Regions from separate parts of the Serratia sp. DFXYC6 genome, predicted to be linked through region 4. Evidence: predicted binding sites of a transcription regulator. Region 4 holds the regulator's gene; each other region holds the start of a gene.
The links. The regulator LexA, encoded in region 4, represses DNA repair genes until DNA is damaged. The targets are predictions, from matches to a motif close to TNCTGTATGTACATACAGNA.

Region 1 (3,208 bases), 540 kb from region 4:
ATCGAAGATCGCCGCGCTCTCTTTTTGCGAGCTGGCGGCAAAACGCTTGCTGAAACGGCGAAACTCCGCGCCGGCCTCTTCCAGCGCCAGCGTCAGGCGCTCGCGCTCGCTGGCGGTGTCCAGCGTCGACGCGCGGTAAACCTGATCGAGCGAAGGCTGGCTGCTGTCCTGCCACCCTTCCGCCACCGCCACGCCGGGCGAGGCCGCCAGCGCGCGCACGCGCGTTTGGCGATACTGACCGAAAATGGCGTTGAGCTGCGACTGTGACAGGATCCCGGCCATCTGCGTGGCCAGGGTGACCATGAAAGACTCTTCGCTTTCATCGAACTGGCGCAGCTCGCGCTGCTGCACCACCAGCACCCCCAGCAGTTGGCGCCGATGAATGATCGGCACCCCGAGGAAGGATCGGAAACGATCCTCTTTCACCTGCGGAACGTATTTAAAACTGGGGTGGCTTTGGGCATCAGCCAGGTTGATAGGCTCGGCTCGGCGGCCGACCAACCCGACGACGCCCTCGTCAAACGCCAATGCGATAGTGCGCCCACGCGGCTTTTTCAGCCCGCGCGTGGCCATCAGGTAGTAACAGCGGCGATCGTTGTCCGCCAGGTAGATGGAACACACTTCGGTGTCCATCGCCAGACAGGTTTCATTGACCAGCAGATCCAGCGCATCCGTCAGACTGGCCGCCGCGGCCACCTTCTCTACAATTTCTCGCAAGCGCGTGAGCATAGTCGGCTTAACTTAACCTCTCTTTCGGCGATAAGCGGGGGCCTGCCGCGGCGCCGCCTGCTCTTGCATCGGCATCACGGTCACGGCGAATTCTTTCATCACCCGGCGGTAGACGTCGCGTTTGAACGACACCACCTGGCGCACCGGATACCAGAAGCTCACCCAGCGCCAACCGTCGAACTCCGGCGTGCTGCTGCGCTGCATATTGATATCAGCGTCATTGCACAGTAGCTGCAACAAAAACCATTTTTGCTTTTGGCCGATACAAACCGGCTTTGTGTCCCAACGCACCAAACGTTTCGGCAATTTATAGCGCAACCAGTTGCGGGTCGAAGCCAGGATGCGCACATCCTTTTTACTCAGCCCCACTTCTTCGAACAGCTCACGGTACATCGCCTGCTCCGCAGTTTCGCCAGGGTTAATCCCACCTTGGGGAAACTGCCAGGAGTGCTGACCGTAACGGCGGGCCCATAGGACCTGCCCCTGACGATTACAGATTACGATACCAACATTCGGGCGGTAGCCATCATCATCGATCACCGGACTACCTCGATAAGCTTAAATTCGCATAGATGTCCTGATTGTTTCACACAAGCTACAGGCGGTAAACCACTGCTTTACGGCGCTGCGGGCCGGATAACATTGGGATAACTCACAGATATAGGCAAAGTTATAAACATACCCTAGCCTTTCAGACCGGTTTTATTCACTTTTTCTGTGGATAGGTGTGTGCAGAACTCGAGGGATAAGCCGGTAAAACTCTCGTCCCCTAAAATCCCCCCTCATACCTAAAAACAAATATTAAACTTAAAAACATACAGTTAACCAATATCCCACAGTGATTTACAGGGCAAAAATGTGATCTATGCACGGTAAGGATCTTACCCTGGCGAAAGATCCACCAACGCCGTTTTTATCCACAGATTATCCGGGCAAGTTACGCACAAAACGGACAAATTCGTAAAAATCCGCCTGAGTCAAGGCTGTAAATTGAACCAGTGATCGGTAAAAATTTGGGTTATCCCATAAATCTGTGGATAAATAGGTGTAAGATCCTGTTTATTGTCGGTGGCTTCAGGTGAACAAGCCCCGCAAGTGCATTGTCGCCCGCGTAAGGAAAGAAAAAAAGTCATGTAAAATCATGCTACTATTATTCTTTTCCCCAGGCGATAGCGGTTATCGCTCGCCGTGTATAATTGCAGTACGTTTTTCAACCAAATTCGACAGGCTTGATTTATGGCATTTTTATCCCCTTTGCCGCCCCCGCCGGAAAATGAACAGCAGCTGTTCGAGCGCGCTCAGGCGCTGGCCGGCTTCAGTTTTGGCGAACTGGCCGCCCGCGCGCAGTTGCCGATCCCCAAGGATCTGAAACGCGATAAAGGCTGGGTGGGCATGCTGCTGGAGCTGTACCTCGGCGCCATGGCCGGCAGCAAACCGGAACAGGATTTTCCTGAGCTGGGCATTGAGCTGAAAACCATTCCTGTCGACGCCGCCGGCAAACCGCTGGAGACCACTTTCGTCTGCGTCGCCCCGCTCACCGGCAACAGCGGCGTCACCTGGGCCAGCAGCCACGTTCGCCACAAGCTGGCGCGCGTGTTGTGGATACCGGTAGAAGGCGAACGGCAAATCCCGCTGGCGCAGCGCCGCGTCGGTTCACCGCTGCTATGGAGCCCGAGCCTTGCTGAAGAAGAGATGCTGCGCCGCGATTGGGAAGAGCTGATGGATCTGATTGTGCTCGGTCACGTAGAACGCATCACCGCACGCCACGGCGAAGTGCTGCAACTGCGCCCCAAAGCGGCCAACAACAAGGCGCTCACCGAAGCCATCGGCGAACAGGGGCAACCTATCATGACGCTGCCGCGCGGTTTCTATCTGAAAAAAGGTTTTACCGGCGCGCTGCTGGCAAGACATTTCTCAATCTAAGCGATTTCGTTTAACTCTGGTTTAGCTAAACCTGTCAGCGCCACGATAAACGCGTATAATTCACGCTTTGCATTTATTAAGTATTAAGGTGTGTCGGGCAATGTTCGAATGGATTATGGATCCCAATGCCTGGTTAGCGTTAGGTACGCTAACCATTCTTGAGATCGTACTGGGTATTGATAACATCATTTTTCTGTCGCTGGTGGTGGCGAAGCTGCCCAAAGCGCAACAGAACAAAGCTCGCCGAATGGGCTTGGCCGCCGCCATGCTGATGCGCCTGGCGCTGCTGGCCTCCATCGCCTGGGTGATCCGCTTGACGCACCCGCTGTTCACCGTGCTGGATCACGCCATTTCCGCCCGCGATCTGATCCTGCTGCTGGGGGGACTGTTCCTGATCTGGAAAGCCAGCAAAGAGATCCACGAAACCATCGAAGGGTCGGAAGAAGAGCACCACACCAAGGTGCACAGCTTCTTCGGCGCGATCGTACAGATCATGCTGTTGGATATCATCTTCAGTCTGGATTCGGTGATTACCGCCGTGGGCCTTTCCGATCAC
Region 2 (3,208 bases), on a different contig from region 4:
GGTCAACCGCCATTTCATCGCGATCGCCGCGTTGAAACTGCTGGCTGACGAAGGCCGTATCGCCCGCAGCGAGGTCAACCGCGCCATGGTGCTGTATGGCATCACCCCCGATAAGCCGGACCCGGCAGCGGTGAAGTAACGCATAGCCTACCCACGCCGCCGGCTGTCACCCGCGGCGTTTTTCCTCCTTCGGCTCGGCGGCGCGCGGCTCCCGCTCCCCCAGCCGCACCAGCGGGATATCCGCCAGCCGGGTGGTGTAAGCCGGCGACAGCATTTCGCGCTTCATTTGCCACGGTTTGACGATCCCCTGCCCGGCGAACCATACGCGCCCGCGCCCTTCCTGATTCAGGCGATCGAGGGTCGCCATCAGCCGCTCGCTGTTGCGGCGCGGCGGGCAGTCGTCGAACAGGTCGATCTGCGCCATGGCGGCGGCGCTGAAATCCCCCAGCACCACGCCGCCCTTCAGGTAGCGTCGCCCTTCCTGCCAGATGCTCTCCAGCGCGCGCACCGCCATGGCGATAATGTCGCGGCTGTCGTTGCTCGGCGTTTGCAGCCGGGCGGTGCCCATATTGCTGTAATACCCTTCGCCCGCCGAATGCGGGCTGGTTTTGATAAACACCGACACATTGCGACAGTAGCGCTTTTCCTGCCGCAGCTTCTCGGCGGCGCGTTCGGCGTAGCTGCAGATCGCCTCGCGCATGTGCGGGTAATGCGTCAGGCGCTGGCCGAACGAACGGGAACAGATGATCTGCTCTTTGGCCGCCGCTTCATCCTCCCATTGCAGGCATGACTCGCCGCGCAGCTCTCGTATCGTGCGCTCCAGCACCACGCTGAAGGTTTTACGCGCCAGCCGGGTATCGCAGTCCGCCAGCTGCAGCGCGGTGTGAATGCCCATCGCCTGCAGCTGACGGGTCAGGCGGCGGCCCACGCCCCACACCTCCTCCACCGGGATTAACGCCAGCAGCTTGCGCTGGCGCGCCGGATCGGACAAGTCCACCACGCCGCCGGTCCCCCGCCATTTCTTGGAGGCAAAGTTAGCCAACTTGGCCAGCGTTTTACTCGGTGCAATGCCGACCCCGACCGTCAAATGCAGCTCGCGCCGGATGCGATCGCGCACCCGATGACCGAACGGTTCCAGCGCCTCGCAGTGCGCCACGCCGTCCAGCCGCAGAAAGGCTTCGTCCAGCGAATAAATCTCCACCGCCGGCGCCATCTCCTCCAGCGTGTCCATCACCCGGCGGGACATATCGGCGTACAGCGCGTAGTTGGAGGAGAACACCGCGACGTTGCGGCGGCGCATCTCCTCTTTGATCTTGAAATAAGGCGCGCCCATCGGCACGCCCAACGCCTTCGCCTCGGCGCTGCGGGCGATCACACAGCCGTCGTTGTTGGACAGCACGATCACCGGCCGCCCCCGCAGATCGGGCCGAAAGATGGTTTCGCAGGAGGCGTAGAAGCTGTTGACGTCTACCAGGGCAAACATGGTTACAGCGCCGCGTAGACGATAAAGGTCACCACGCCGAAGATCTCCAGCTGCGCCTCGTCGTTGAACACGATTGGCGCATAGGCGGGGTTCATCGGCAACAGCCGCACGTCGGGGTAGCGCTGCAGTTTTTTGACGGTGAATTCACCGTCCACGGCGGCGATCACAATATTGCCGTGTTCCGGCGTCAGGGCACTGTCGACAATCAGCAGATCGCCGTCCTGAATATTGCCGTCGATCATCGACTCGCCGCTGGCGCGCACGAAGTAGGTGGCGTTGGGATGCCGCACCAGCAGCTTGCCGATATCCAGCCGGCTCTCGACATAGTCCTGCGCCGGGGAAGGAAAGCCGCAGGCCACGCGATCGGCAAACAGCGGTAACGTCAGAGACTCACCTGGTGAAAAAGCATACAACCTTGAATTGCTCAGCATAATCATAACCAAACTGTATATTTATACAGTAAAGCATAAACAAAACGCGAACGCGCGCAACCCCAAATTCCCCTGCGGATCGCGCTTTGCCGCGTAATATAATAATTTTCTGAGTGATTTTTCCTGCAGATTTTGGCGTTCTTCACGTATGTTTGCACACATGATACCCACCAAAACTGTGGATAATTCGGCACTCAGACCGTTGGCGTATCGATGGGCAGGATGAGTGAGGGATTGTCATTGCGAACGGCGCCGACGGCGGGCGATACCGGACGCGCGGCCGTCGGTCTCTGCTGCGTACAGCGCCGCAAAGAACAGCAGCAGGCCTTGCCTCAGCAAGATCCCACGGGAGGAACGGCGGACGGCCTTACAAAATGACGCCAATAAAATTGCGACTGGCAATGGCATCAATGGGACGGCCAGAGACGAAAGTCAGTACGTTATGCCAGGAGCTTGGGATCACCCGACAAACGCTGTACCGCCACATTTCCCCTGATGGTCCACTGCGAGCTGACGGTATAAAGCGGCTCAACCGGGGATAATTTCAGCGGACGGAAAAATCTGGGGTTCCGGCGTAGAACCCCGAATAAGGAATAATCCTTAATTCATTTCAGGATTATTAATTCCATCTAAAACCTCTTGGCAATATTCTTTTTTATAGGCTTCATCATTACTTAATGACTTAACCAAAAAATCAGCATTTTTCCAACCATTATCCCAATGCGTATCGAATCCTGACTGTTCATACTTTAATGTTCTAGTTAATGAGTCTTTTATTTGTTTTTTATATTTATCAATTTTCTCATTGGTTGCCCCACAAACATCATGTGCAACACGAGCATTTGAGCCAGAAAAACCTATTGCTGAAATTGCCATCGCTTCATTTGATTTGTCGAAATCATTCGCATATGCCACAGCATTAGATAAAGCGAATATGACAAGAGCAGGTATGGTTTTTTTGTATGAAATCATCTTTCACCTCTAACTCATTGATTGTTCATGGGGTCAGTTTGGATATAGAAAATTATTGTACATTAAGGCTGCTTTTTAATCAGTCTCAACTTCTTTATAGAAGGCCTGAATGCGACAAACTTGGGAAGTACTGCAGCCTGTCGCGTCTGCTGTTTCTCGGATGCTCAGTTTCTTAATCTGTCGGTAGTGCCTGATCCATCCTGCTCGCTCCATCTCACCGCTGGCGCGCACGAAATAAGTGGCATTAGGATGGCGCACCAGCAGCTTGCCGATATCCAGCCGGCTCTCGACATAGTCCTGCGCCGGTGAAGGAAAACCGCAG
Region 3 (3,208 bases), on a different contig from region 4:
CTGTTCGCTGTTATGCCGTGGTTTGTACTCATCGAACAGCCCTAACTGAGCCACGCCTTGACTGTAAAAATCCTGCAGCATCACCCCGCCTTTCTGATACCGATGACCGGGTTGCCAAATCGCATCAAGGCAACGCATAGCCGCGGCGATAATGTCGCGAGTATCCTGTGTGGGTACGCTCAGTTTTATGCTTGCGGTGTTGCCGTAGTACTCCTCATTGATGGCAAATGGGCTGGTTTTGAGCCACGCGCTGACATGCCGGCAATACTGATGCTCCTCCCTCAGCTTCTCCGCCGCACGCGTCGCGTACATGCAAATAGCCTGGTGCATCTGGTCATACTCAGTTATCCGGTCTCCGAAGCTGCGACTGCAGATGATCTGTTGTTTTGTCGGTGCAAACTCCTCCAGCTCGAGACAAGGCTGACCACGTAGCTCGCGGACGGTTCGCTCTATCACAACGCTGAAATGCTTGCGGATCATCGTAGTGCTTGCATCGGCCAGTTGTAGTGCCGTTTCTATTCCCATCATGTTGAGCTTTTTCGATATTCGGCGTCCGATACCCCAGACCTCATCGACCGGCACGAGGCCCATCAATTTGCGCTGGCGCCCTTCATTAGACAGATCCACTACTCCGCCAGTCTTGTCCCACTTCTTCGCCGCGAAGTTTGCCAGCTTGGCTAACGTCTTGGTTTGGGCAATTCCAACGCCTACAGTTAGCCCAGTGTTGCGCAGTACCTTAGCCCGCACCTGACGGCCGAAAGTATCCAGATCAATGCAGTTACGAACTCCAGTCAGATCAAGAAAACTTTCGTCAATTGAATACACTTCTACGCGTGGCGCCATCTCTTCTAAAACAGCCATCACACGCTGAGACATGTCGGCGTATAGCTCATAGTTGCTGCTGAACGCGATGCCCCCTGCGCGCTCAAATTCCCGCTTAATTTTGAAATAGGGTTCTCCCATCTTTAGCCCTAACGCCTTCGCTTCCTTGCTCCTGGCTACGACACATCCGTCGTTATTCGACAGAACGACAACAGGACGCCCTCGCAGATCTGGTCGCCACAACGTTTCGCAGCTCGCGTAGAAGCTGTTCACATCAGCAAGCGCGTACATCACTTGAGCCTCGTTATCGAAGACACAACAACGCCCATCACCTCCAGTTCGTCGCCGCCGTCATGAAGCAGGATCGGCTCATATTTCGGATTCATGGGTTCCAATTGCGTACGGGGATGTAAACAGAGGCGCTTAACGGTGAACTCGCCGGCTATGCTGGCTATAACGATATCGCCATGGGCGGGGCTGATGCTGCGGTCAACAACAAGCATAGAGCCCTCAGTGATCCCGGCCTCAAGCATGGAATCACCTGTCGCATAGAGAAAATAGGTCGCATTGGGATGGCTGATGCAGTACTCGTTCAGATCGATGCGCGAACTGACGTAATCTGCTGCAGGACTGGGAAACCCCGCCGGCACCTTGTCGGCGAACAGCGGGATTTTGAGCTTGGTTGGGTTTGGTGTTGGATAAAAGAAAGTCATAATGTTGCCTTGTTACTGTGTTTTTATACAGTATATGCGCAAGATTTTGACGGGGGAAAGTTCGGATTTTTGTTAGATAGGTAGGATATTGATCGGTAAAGAAAGATAGTTTTGATGAATGGCCGGGTTCCCTCCCGGCATACCATTACAGCAGCGTCTGGCCCTGCGCTGCCATGAGCTGCTTCGAATAGCCGTACTGTACGTCTATCTGAGTCATTGAAAGCACACCAGGGAATACAAGAACTTCAGCTACTTCAACCCTCGACTGAGCAGCCGTAACGCCTGGAGTGGAATTATCGCGCCATGCGCCGATGCGGTAGAATGATGGGTTCCCGTTTTCTTTGATGCTCCGATTTGCCAGATTCGCACCCGACGCCAGTGCGGCAGGAACCAGTTCATTCAGTTGCCACGGGATGTAAAGCGCGGCCGAATTTCCCGTGCCGTTGACGATCAACGCCTGGAATTGCCAGTTCAGTGCTGATGTCGGCTCCTGCGCATTAGCCTGCGCATAGCCCAGGTATGGGTCTGTTTTTACACTCGCACCAACAATCGCGGAAACAGTATTCTTTCCAGTTGGCACCTGCGCAGACCTGATACCAATGCCAACGCCGTCTACAGTACCCTGCTGGCTTAAATTTCCGAATGGGTAGATATATGACTGCGGCGTAACATTGACGGGCTGGCGATATACAACAATCAGCGTGCGATCAATTCCGTCAGGCACTGTTGTGAGCAACCCGTTAAATTTATCACAGAGATAGCCGAACTTGGTTTTTTGCGGTGTACCGACAAGCTGCACTGAGTGATTGTTGCCAGAGTAATCTTTATCAAAATCACGGCACAGATGCGCCATCGCACCCGGAGCAGTGTTAACCGGAATAAACATAGGCCGCAGTGATGTATTTGGCGTTTTATAGCCGATAGCTCGAATAGCTGTAGTCATTACAGAGACTCCGTTGAGAAAATTTCACAATAGTTATCCATTGGGATAAAAAATCCGTCCTGGTCGGTGTAGCCCGAATTATTCAGTTCCCCATCGCTATCACACAGGTTTCCACGTGGGCCATTGATGCGGCCGCTGCGCTGTGGATGCTGCGGATTTTCAGGATCTGCGGGGTCGAAACGTCCCCAACCGTAGGTAATAATGTCTGCATCAGTCAGGTCACGTGAGCAAACGATTCTGACGCGATCAATGCCGACAATCTCAACAGACGTAATAATGTCGTAGAGTTCGAAGGTGAATTTATTTCGCACGTCAAAACCAAAATTATCGGTCGGCATGACAAAATCTGTTTTGAAACGGATTGGATATGTCGGGCACTCATACCGAGTTATGGATACGTTTTTCTGACGTAATTCTGAAACAGGGCGTAACCAGTGTTTTTTCACCTCCCGACCAGCCTGCAAATCTTTAACAATGCGGCTTGCCAGTCGCTCCATATATTTACCGCCCATCATATAGCTGGTTGGCATATAATGGACGCCATCAGAGTAGCGAGAGACATACCCAGGAAACGCAATGTGCATTAGCCCTTCATTTGCCAAGTCTCTCAGGGCAAGAGCCATGAACGGATATTTTCGTGCATAGGCATTATGAGATGCCAACTGATGACACAGCGTGATCGGCGCCACCTGCTGCCCTGTGATTTGCTGCGCATCTGCGTTCTCGTCAG
Region 4 (3,208 bases):
GATACAGCACGTACGACAGCAGCAGATAGTCCATGTGGCTGCGGTGGCAGGGCACGTAGACGATCTCGTGGCCGTCCTGCGCCAGCTGGCGCACGCGCTCGGCGTTGGTGACGTTGATGCCCTGATACAGCCGGTTCCAGGTCCAGCTCAGCACGCGGTCGGACAGGCGCACGGTTTCGTAGGAGAAGTCGGCGGCGATCTCTTCCATCAGCGCGATGGCGTTCTGCTGGGCCTTCTCGTGCGAGATCTTCTTGCTGCGCGCTTCGTCCTCGACCGCTTTTTCGATCGCTTTGGACGCCAACAGCTTGTTGAACAGATCCTGACGGGCCGGCAGACTCGGGCCCACCGCGGCCAGGCGCTGACGCGAGAAGTGCATGCGCGCCACGCGCGCCAGTTTCTGCGCGATGGTTTTATCCGTGCCGTGTTCGGTAGCCATGCGGCGCAGCGACACGGTGTTGGAGAAACGCACGAAGCTGTCGCGGCCGAGCCACAGCACGGCGAAGAATTTCTGCACGCCGTTCAACAGACGCAGGTGCGGCGTGCCGTGGCCTTCGCGGCCCGGCGAACGGCCGAACATCACCGAAACCGGCAGCATCTGAATGTCGAGATCCGGGTTGCTGCGATGCAGATCCAGATAGTCGTGGAACAGCTTTACCGACTCTTCTTTTGGGGTGTAATAGCGGAATACGCGCGGACCGTCGTGAATGAACACGTAGCTCGGCAGCACGGTGCCGTCGATCTCCAGCGAGTTGAGCGGATCGGGCAGATCCTGCGCCAGGCACTGGGTGCGCAGCGTCAGCAAATCCGCCTTGGAATTGTAAGGTAAAACATACAAAATCGGCCGTGAGGGATCCAACCCTAGCTCGGTAACCGGATCTGAAGGGATGACCTTACTTCTTACCAACAATTTAAGTGGTAAATTCAATATTTTATAATAAATTTTACGCCAACCTGACATAACAACGTGAAGCCTCTTGTTAGCAATGCGCCGCAAGCATACCAGAAACCGGGTAGCAGATCTGTGGTGTTCGAAAACCGAGAGCCGTCAGCGCGGACTGTTCTAGACTCTTTTTATTATGACCGACCTCTGAGAAAGGCACGAAAACATGGCAAACCAAGCAACCGGACTGACCCGCATCATCAAGGCAGTCGGCTATTCTTATAAAGGGCTATCCGCCGCCTGGCAGCACGAAGCGGCTTTCCGCCAGGAACTGGTGGTCACCCTTCTGGCTATCATACTGGCTGTCTGGCTGGATGTGGGTGCGATAGCGCGCATTTTATTGATCGGATCGGTAGCGCTGGTGATGATCGTCGAGATCCTGAACAGCGCGATCGAGGCGGTGGTGGATCGCATCGGCAGCGAACATCACGAGCTGTCCGGGCGGGCCAAGGACATGGGATCGGCGGCGGTGTCGCTGGCGATCGTGCTGGCGCTGTTCGTTTGGGGCACGGTCTTATGGCAGCATTTCGGCTGACGAAAAGCGCCTACTGACTGATTTTTATTTATTCTTCGGTTCCCAATCCGCGCTTACCTGTATATACTCACAGCAAGACTGTATAAACAAACAGGGGGCGGAATGAAAGCACTAACTACCAGACAGCAAGAGGTCTACGATCTGATTCGCGAGCACATTTCGCAAACGGGCATGCCGCCAACGCGTGCCGAGATCGCGATGCGTCTGGGGTTCCGTTCGCCTAACGCCGCCGAAGAGCACCTGAAGGCGCTGGCACGCAAAGGCGTGATCGAAATCGTCTCCGGTGCCTCGCGCGGTATCCGTCTGCTGATGGAAGAAGAAGAAGGGCTGCCGCTGATCGGCCGCGTCGCCGCCGGCGAGCCGCTGCTGGCGCAGCAGCACATCGAAGGGCACTACCAGGTGGATCCTTCCCTGTTTAAACCGAGCGCCGATTTCCTGCTGCGGGTGAACGGCATGTCAATGCGCGACATTGGCATTCTGGACGGCGATCTGCTGGCGGTGCACAAAACGCAAGACGTGCGCAACGGCCAGGTCGTGGTCGCGCGGATCGAAGACGAAGTGACGGTCAAGCGCTTGAAAAAGCACGGCAACGTGGTTGAACTGCTGCCGGAGAACAACGAATTCCAACCGATCGTGGTCGATCTGCGTCAGCAGAATTTCACTATCGAAGGGCTGGCGGTCGGCGTGATCCGCAACGGCGACTGGATTTAATCGCCGCGCCATCACCGCCGCTCCCTGTATCAATCGCCCCTGTTTTGGGGCGTTTTTGTTTCTGACTTCGCCCTTTGTCACTCAGTCACAGGAACATCCCATCATGCGCCTGATTTCCGCTTTCACCAGCGACACCGATAAAGCCCTGTGGCGCCTCGCCCTGCCGATGATCTTCTCCAATATTACCGTGCCGCTGCTCGGGTTGGTGGACACCGCGGTGATCGGCCACCTCGACAGCCCCATTTATCTGGGGGGCGTGGCGATCGGTGCGGTGGCGACCAGCTTCCTGTTCATGCTGCTGCTGTTCCTGCGCATGAGCACTACCGGCCTGGCGGCGCAAGCGCTGGGGGCGCAGAACCCCCAGGCGCTGGCGCGCGCCTTTATGCAACCGCTGCTGCTGGCGCTGTTGGCCGGGGTGGCGATCGTCCTGCTGCGCTATCCGCTGATCGAACTGGCGCTGCGGATCGTCGGCGGCGATGCCGACGTGCTGGAACAGGCGCGGCGTTTTCTTGAGATCCGCTGGTTAAGCGCCCCGGCGGCGCTGGCCAACCTGGTGCTGCTGGGCTGGCTGCTTGGCGTACAGTACGTGCGGGCGCCGGTGATCCTGCTGATCGTCGGCAACCTGCTGAACATCGTGCTGGATATCTGGCTGGTGATGGGCCTGGGCTGGAATGTGCGGGGGGCGGCGGCGGCAACCGCCATCGCCGAATACGCTACGCTGCTGCTCGGCCTGTGGTTGGCGTGGCGGGTGATGCGCCTGCGCGGTATTACCCTGCAGATGCTGCGCCAGGCCTGGCGTGGCGATCTGCGTCGCCTGCTGGCGCTCAACCGCGACATCATGCTGCGCTCATTGTTGCTGCAACTGTGCTTTGCGTCGTTGACCATTTTCGGCGCTCGCCTGGGAAGCGAGGTGGTGGCGGTCAATGCGGTATTGATGAATCTGCTGACGTTCACCGCCTATGCGCTCGACGGTTTCGCTTATGCGGTGGAGGCTCATTCGGGCCACGCCTACGGCGCCCGGG

Region 1: the regulator LexA is predicted to act here: its motif matches at 1,914-1,933, upstream of mutH (DNA mismatch repair endonuclease MutH).
Region 2: the regulator LexA is predicted to act here: its motif matches at 1,926-1,945, upstream of umuD (translesion error-prone DNA polymerase V autoproteolytic subunit).
Region 3: the regulator LexA is predicted to act here: its motif matches at 1,549-1,568, upstream of umuD (translesion error-prone DNA polymerase V autoproteolytic subunit).

The regions. Positions count from the first base shown of each region.
Region 1 is NZ_JBXUNV010000002.1:20,406-23,613, forward strand. It holds gene ptsP (phosphoenolpyruvate--protein phosphotransferase) at 1-729, opposite strand, end outside; gene rppH (RNA pyrophosphohydrolase) at 742-1,269, opposite strand; gene mutH (DNA mismatch repair endonuclease MutH) at 1,966-2,652, shown strand; gene AC2CGQ_RS13490 (TerC family protein) at 2,753-3,208, shown strand, end outside.
Region 2 is NZ_JBXUNV010000001.1:905,855-909,062, reverse strand. It holds gene aceE (pyruvate dehydrogenase (acetyl-transferring), homodimeric type) at 1-139, shown strand, start outside; gene umuC (translesion error-prone DNA polymerase V subunit UmuC) at 167-1,483, opposite strand; gene umuD (translesion error-prone DNA polymerase V autoproteolytic subunit) at 1,486-1,920, opposite strand; partial or broken gene AC2CGQ_RS04475 (SOS response-associated peptidase family protein) at 2,109-2,189, opposite strand; gene AC2CGQ_RS04470 (hypothetical protein) at 2,515-2,886, opposite strand; gene AC2CGQ_RS04465 (helix-turn-helix domain-containing protein) at 2,962-3,208, opposite strand, start outside.
Region 3 is NZ_JBXUNV010000001.1:1,796,367-1,799,574, forward strand. It holds gene umuC (translesion error-prone DNA polymerase V subunit UmuC) at 1-1,113, opposite strand, end outside; gene umuD (translesion error-prone DNA polymerase V autoproteolytic subunit) at 1,113-1,535, opposite strand; gene AC2CGQ_RS08695 (hypothetical protein) at 1,681-2,478, opposite strand; gene AC2CGQ_RS08700 (hypothetical protein) at 2,478-3,208, opposite strand, start outside.
Region 4 is NZ_JBXUNV010000002.1:562,489-565,696, reverse strand. It holds gene plsB (glycerol-3-phosphate 1-O-acyltransferase PlsB) at 1-958, opposite strand, end outside; gene AC2CGQ_RS16120 (diacylglycerol kinase) at 1,107-1,475, shown strand; gene lexA (transcriptional repressor LexA) at 1,578-2,186, shown strand; gene dinF (MATE family efflux transporter DinF) at 2,290-3,208, shown strand, end outside.